2 regions of the Knoellia sp. LjRoot47 genome follow, and region 1 is predicted to be linked to the other one. Evidence: predicted binding sites of a transcription regulator. Region 1 holds the regulator's gene; the other holds the start of a gene.

Region 1 (3,409 bases):
ATCCATTGCGGGTCTTCCTATGGTGGGCAGCGTTCTGACTGCGGGGCCCGGGGCTTGGGCCACCGGCACCGCGGTGACCTACCAGTGGTTTGCCGACGGCGCGCCTGTCCCCGGAGCTACCGGCCGGACATTCACACTCACGACCGCGCAGGACGGGAAGGCCCTCCATGTCGCTGTCACTGCATCCAAGCCGGCCTATGCCACGGTGACCCGTGGTTCCGCGGCCACGAAAAGGGTCATGCGTTGGTCCTCGCCCGGCATCTCCGGCTACTTCGCCTACGGCCAGCCCCTCACTGCGCGGCCCGGGGTCTGGACGACGGGCGCCACGTTGCGGTACCAGTGGTTCGCGGACGGTCGTGCCGTTGCTGGTGCGACCACCGCGACGCTCAAGCTGGGTACGGCCCAACGGGACCGGCGGATCTCGGTCTCGGTCACCGGATCCAAGGCGGGACATCTAACAGTGGGCCGATTCTCGGCGCAGTCCGCTCGGGTCCTCACCGCTGGGACGCCGACGGTGGCAGGCACCCCCATGCTCGGCGGCCGTATGACCGCTCGGCCAGGGACATGGTCCGCGTCCACCAGCCTGTCGTACGCCTGGCTCGCGGACGGAGTCGTCATTCCCGGTGCCACGGGGTCGACGTACACGTTGGGCAGCACGACAAGCGGCAAGCGAATTTCCGTTCGCGTCACCGGACGCAAATCTGGATATGCCACCATCGCAAGGGTCTCGGCCGCGACCCTGCGTGTTCCCGCGACAGCAGCGCCGTCCGTCGCGGGCTCAACGCTCGTGACCTACGCCCTCACCGCGCGCCCGGGGGCATGGACTGCAGGAACGACCTTCCGCTATCAATGGTTCGCCAATGGTGCCGCCCTGTCTGGGGCTACGGCTTCGACGCTACGTCTGGGGACGGGTGTTGTGGGGAAGAAGATCAGTGTGCGAGTGACGGGTAGCAAGGCCGGGTTCGCCACTGTGGCAAGGACCTCTGGGATCACAGGCGCTGTGGGCTACCCGTCGAGGACTGTGCCGATCAGCCTCTCGAGCTGCCCCTCCTGGGCCCCGATCAAGGGCAACGCCAGTTCGATGATCTACCACATGCCGGGCGGCGCCTACTACGCCATAACGAACCCTGAGGAGTGCTTCCGCACTCAGTCAGCCGCTGTTGCGGCGGGGTACCGGGCCTCCAAGCGCTGACCCGGACTGAGCAGAACGGCGGCGACATTCCGCGTGGGATGTCGCCGCCGCTTCATTCGACGGTTGGTCTGGCGTCACGTCTGTGACGGGCTGAGCTCAGACGCGGCGCAGGACCGCGGTGACCTTGCCGAGGATCGTCGCGTGGTCGCCGTCGATCGGGTCGAAGGCCGGGTTGTGCGGCATCAGCCAGACCTTGCCGTCCTTGCGCTTGAACGTCTTGACCGTCGCCTCGTTGTCGAGCATGGCCGCGACGATGTCGCCGTTGTCGGCCGTCGGCTGCTGGCGCACGACGACCCAGTCGCCGTCGCAGATGGCGGCGTCGATCATCGACTCGCCGACGACCTTGAGCAGGAAGAGCGACCCCTCGCCGACGATCTGCTTGGGCAGCGGGAAGACCTCGTCGACCGTCTCCTCGGCGAGGATCGGGACGCCGGCGGCGATCTGGCCGAGGACCGGGACGTAGCTCGCCTCGGGGCGCACGTCACCCGAACCGGTCGGGTCGAGGTCGGCGTCGACGTCGTCGGGGGCCGCGCCGCCGCGGTAGCCGCGGATGTCGCTCGGGGTGTCGGGGGAGACGACCTCGAGGGCACGGGGGCGGTTGGGGTCGCGGCGCAGGTAGCCCTTCTTCTCGAGGGCGTGCAGCTGGTGCGATACCGAGCTCGGGGACGTGAGCCCGACGGCCTGGCCGATCTCGCGCATGCTCGGCGGGTATCCACGACGGTCGACCGAGTTGCGGATGACGTCGAGGACCTTGCGCTGACGCACGGTGAGCGTGCCGTCGCCGGGGTCGCGGTCGGGCAGCTCGTGGACGGCGGCGTCGTCGGCGTCCTGGCGGCGCTTGTCGCTCATGGTTCGTCTCCTCGCAGGGGCGTTGTCAGAGGTGCCTGATTGGCTTCTCGACATGACGTCAGAGTACGGAGTTCGAGCAGGTGTTTCAAACATCTGTTCGAGGCGTGTCTTGAAGTAGTCGAACATCCGTGCTAGAAATCGTACAGACGTTCTATCGAACGTCCTTTCGACCCAGGAGGACCTCATGAGTGCAGCTGTCGCCTACGACACCGCAGCCGGGTATGCCGTCCCGCTCCCGACGCGTCGTCCCGAGCGTCCGCGCCTGGTCCTCGTGCCCACCGGCGAGTCGGTCCGCGAGGTCGCGGGGCCGGCGCTGCGTCTGACCCGCGTCGGTCGGCTCGTCATCACGAGCACGGTCCTCCTCCTCGCCCTCGTGGCCGCGTTCGTCGGTCTCACCGGCGGAGCGTCGGCATCCGTCGCGCCGGTCACCGTGACGGTCGAGCAGGGGCAGACGCTGTCGCAGATCGCGGCCGAGCAGATGGGCGGCATGCCGGTCACGTCCGCGGTCGCCGAGCTGCAGCTCGCCAACGGCCTGAGCAGCGCGCAGGTCAAGGCCGGCCAGACGATCGTCATCCCCCAGGGTTGATGTGACTGCGTTGACGGTCCACACACTCCGAGCCGCTTCGACCCCGGTTCGGGCCTGAGTCCTCGAGCGAGCTTCGACCCCTCGCCGGCTCAGCACGGAGGGCGCCCCGCCACTGTTGCGCGGGGCGCCCTTTGCCGTGCCCGGGAGTGTGTGGGCGGCTCTCCAGTGACTACGTGACGCTGTGCCTCCACGTGTCGCGTCTGACGGCGACTTCGTGGCCCAGGGGCCACCCACCGATCCTGGTTTCGGTGGCCGGCGGGTGGTCAGCGGGCACACAGTGCGGCGGAGTCGCGGTTGACTGGGGCATGAGCGACGACGGCGTGACGCGCGTGCAGAAGATTCGGCAGCTGCGAGTGGTGGTGGAGGCGGACGACTACGACGAGGCGGTCCGGTTCTACCGGGACGTCCTCGGTATGGACGAGATCGCCGCGTTTTCCGAGGGCGGGGAGGACCGCGTGGCGATCCTCCAGGCAGGGCGGGCGACGTTCGAGATCGCCAGCCCCGCGCACCGCGAGGCGATCGACAGGCTCGAGGCGGACGGCATACGCAGCCCGAAGATCCGGATCGCGTTCGAGGTCGACGACGCCCAGTCCTCGACGCGTGACGCGCACGAGGCGGGTGCGACCGTCGTCGCCGAGCCGGTGCTCACCCCGTGGCAGTCGCTCAACTCCCGACTCGAGGCGCCGGCCGGGCTCACCGTGACGCTCTTCGAGGAGACCGAGGCCTCGCACGAACGGTCGCAGCGCGAAGGGTTCGGCACCAACGACTCGTGACCGACAGCA
Region 2 (3,409 bases), on a different contig from region 1:
TTCCGACCTGTGCTGTTGCTGACTCCTCAACAGTCGTCGGGTGAGGTAGCCGCCCACATCGGTCAGGTGCCGTATTTCGTGCGTGTCAGCTACCTCAGGCGCGTCTCGTCTCCTACCTCAGGAGCCCGTATGCCGTGTGCTTCAGAAGGGGATCGCCTCGGGGTCGGTCTTGGCGCGGGTGGACCGGTGGGGCATGTCGAGGGTGAGGGTGTGGTGGCGGCCGGTGGTGTGGTGGGTCAGGTGTCCTGGTGTGGAGTCGGTGCGGGGCAGTGGTCCGGTGAGGAGGTGGCCGCGGGCGTCCCAGACCTTGGGTCGGGTGCGCGGCGTCAGGGGGATGGCTTCGTGGTCGAGGAGGGCGGCGAGCTCGTCCTCGAAGGTGGCGGGCGCTGGTGTGGTGGGTGCGGTCGTGGGGGTGTTGCCGGGCGTGGTGTTGCCGGGCGCGGTGGGGTGGGGCGCGCTGGGGTGGGTGGCGGTGGCGAGGTGGAGGTGGTCCACGGGCCAGGTGGTGGATGCGTGTGCGGTGGGGTCGTGCCAGGTGACGCGTCCGTCAGGGTGCAGGTGCACGGTCCAGCCGGGTCGTTGCTTGATGCGGTGGTGGTGTCGGCACAGGGCGATGAGGTTGCTCGGGCTGGTGGGTCCGGTGGGCCAGGGTCGGACGTGGTCGAGGTCGCACTGCCTGGCGGGGGTGGAGCAGCCGGGGAAGCGGCATCCGCCGTCGCGCAGCCGCACGAGGCGGGCCATGCCGTCGGGGATCCGGTAGGCGGGGGTGGGTTCCTCGGCGCGGCGCGACCGTGCGGGTCGGGTACGTCCGGTGGCGAGCGCTTCGGGTACGTCCCCGGCGATCAGGGCGCCGGTGTCGGGGTCGCAGACCAGTTCGCGGTCCCCACGGGTCGTCTTCTCGGTCGAGGTGGTGGCGTCGTCGACCCAGGCTCGAGGGACGAACGTCGTGCCGGGCGTGCCGAGGCCTCCGACTTCCCTCAGCCCGCCACCGGTGGATTCGTCGTCGGCTGCGCGGGTGGTGTGGACGACGACGGCGACGTCGCAGTGGTCCAGGACGAGCTCCATGAGGGCGTCGGCGCGGGCGAGCTCGAGGGTGGGGGCGGTGCCGTCGCGGACCTTGCGGCGGGCGAGCTCGGTGATCGCGGCCCAGGCGGTGCGGGACTGCTCGACGAGGAACTCGCCGCGCCAGGCGTCGGTGCCGTGGCTGCCGGTGCGTCGGGTCAGTCCACGTCGGGAGCGTTCGTCGTCGGCGTGGGCGGCGACGGCTTCGGGGTCGATGATCGCGGCGGCACGCGCCAGCAGCTGGCGCAGCGGTCCGACGGTGAGCCCGGCCCAGCGTGGCGCGACGAGGTCGACGACAGCGGCCGCGGACCCCGGGGACAGGAACTCGGTCTCCTCGGTCACGGCCGCGGCGCGTCGTTCGTCGAGGTCACCGCACGCCATCGCATCGACCACGGCCGGGGTGCGGGTCAGCTGGTCGATCGCCTGGCCCACCCGCCGCGACGCGACGTGCACCGACACCCCCATCCGGGGTGCGGCGAGCTCGGGTGCGTCCATCCGCTGGTAGCCCACCCCGTGGTGGACCTCGACCGTGGTGCCGTCCTCCTGAAGGTGCGGCTCACGCGCCGACAGGTGCGCCAGCGCGAGTGCCTGCCGTGCCGACGCGGCGTCCTTGTCGCGCTGCGCGGCCTCGATGACGTCGAGGAGCTCTTCGGTGGTCAGCCCCGCGACCTCACCTCGCAGCACGGCATACCGGCCCTCGTGGGCGGCAGACGCGGAGGTGGCTTCCATGAAGCAATCTTACCCGAACACATGTTCGATAACAAGAGTTGTCCACACGAATTCGGTTCTGCCACAAGCGAACACGCTCGACCCGGAATTGCAGATCAGAGCCGCACTCGATCGCGCTCGAATCTCGACCAATCCAGACGACCCCGGGTGGCGAACCCCCCAAGCAACTCGCCGGGCCGACCTACGGTCCGGACCAGCGAAGGAGCGCAACGATGCGAATGACTTCCAAGGCTGCCCTCGCCCTCCCGGGCACGGCACTCCTCATCCTGACGGGTGCCACCGGCGCCAACGCCGCGGACTCCTGGAACATGAAGCTCACCGACACCATGGGCAACGACAGCGGATCGAGCTCGACCGCCAACCTCACGGTCGACGGTGACAGCCTCAAGATCTCGATCAAGGGCACGGGCTTCACCCCCAACTCGCCGCACGCACAGCACTTCCACGGCTCCTTCAGCGGAGACAAGAAGTTCACCTGCCCCGACTCGTCCGCCGACAAGGACGGCGACGGCCAGGTCAACACCGAGGAAGGCCTGCCGATGTACGGCGACGTCATCCTCTCGCTCACCACCTCCGGCGACACGAGCGCCAAGAGCGGTCTGGCCATCGAGCGGATGCCCAAGGCGGACGCCGACGGCAACCTGTCCTACAACCGCACGATCGAGCTGCCCGCCGGTGCGGGTGCCAAGCTCAAGAACCTCCACATCGTCCAGCACGGGCTCGACGCCAACGGCAACGACAAGTACGACCTCGACGCCCTGGGTGAGTCGACGTTCGCCAAGTCGCTCGGCGTCAACGGCATCCCGGAGGAGGCCACGAACCCGGCCACCTGCGGCACCGTCTCGAGCGCGTCCGCGGGTGAGATGCCGTCCGGCGGCGTCGCGACCGGTGACGGGACGACCGACGGCATCGAGGCCGGTGGAGCGTTCGGCCTGGCCGGAGCCGCCTTCGCCGCAGCCGGTGGCGCGCTGCTCTACCGTCGCCGCCTCGCCACCGACAAGGCCTGACCGGTTCATTCCATGACTGACGACGACACGAACCGCAGCCGGCGCCTCACGGTGTCGGCTGCGGCCGTCATGGCCTTCGGGCTGCTCGGGATCGGTGCCACCGGCTACGCGTTGGCGCAGCAGACCGGCCCGCCCCCGAAGGTCGCCGCCGGTCAGGGTGGCCACGAGGGTCACGGCGGGATGCAGCCCTCGACGACGCCGTCACCCTCGACGACCACGTCGCCCTCCGGCAGTGCTGGGAGCCCCCACGCAGGTCACGGCGGCACGGCTCCGGCAGGGACGGCATACGAGACCCCCAAGGGGCCGCTGCTCGAGCGTTCACGTCCGACCAAGGTGACCCTGCCCGGCATCGGCGTCAGCGCCCCGATCATCGACCTCGAGCTCAAGTCCGACAAGACGATGGAAGTGCCCGGCAACGGGACGGACGCGGGGTGGTTCACGAGCAGCCCCACCCCCGGTGAGCTCGGTCCGGCGATCATCGCCGCGCACGTCACCCACCGGAGCAAGCCCGCCGTGTTCTTCGAGCTCAGCGGCATGCGCAAGGGCGACAAGATCCAGGTGGCGCGCGAGGACGGGACGACCGCGACGTTCGGCGTGACGAGCGTGGGGCA

The links. The regulator LexA, encoded in region 1, represses DNA repair genes until DNA is damaged. The targets are predictions, from matches to a motif close to TCGAACANNTGTTCGA.
Region 2: ACSQ11_RS06660 (DUF222 domain-containing protein) is a predicted target of LexA. The motif match lies at 1,805-1,820, and genes of this name have one in related genera.

Annotation. Positions count from the first base shown of each region.
Region 1 covers NZ_CAXUQS020000002.1:371,205-374,613, reverse strand. Annotated here, with positions in the region: gene ACSQ11_RS16475 (sunset domain-containing protein) at 1-1,192, shown strand, start outside; gene lexA (transcriptional repressor LexA) at 1,289-2,041, opposite strand; gene ACSQ11_RS16465 (LysM peptidoglycan-binding domain-containing protein) at 2,226-2,627, shown strand; gene ACSQ11_RS16460 (VOC family protein) at 2,933-3,400, shown strand.
Region 2 covers NZ_CAXUQS020000001.1:1,360,994-1,364,402, forward strand. Annotated here, with positions in the region: gene ACSQ11_RS06660 (DUF222 domain-containing protein) at 142-1,791, opposite strand; gene ACSQ11_RS06665 (hypothetical protein) at 2,004-2,798, shown strand; gene ACSQ11_RS06670 (class F sortase) at 2,811-3,409, shown strand, end outside.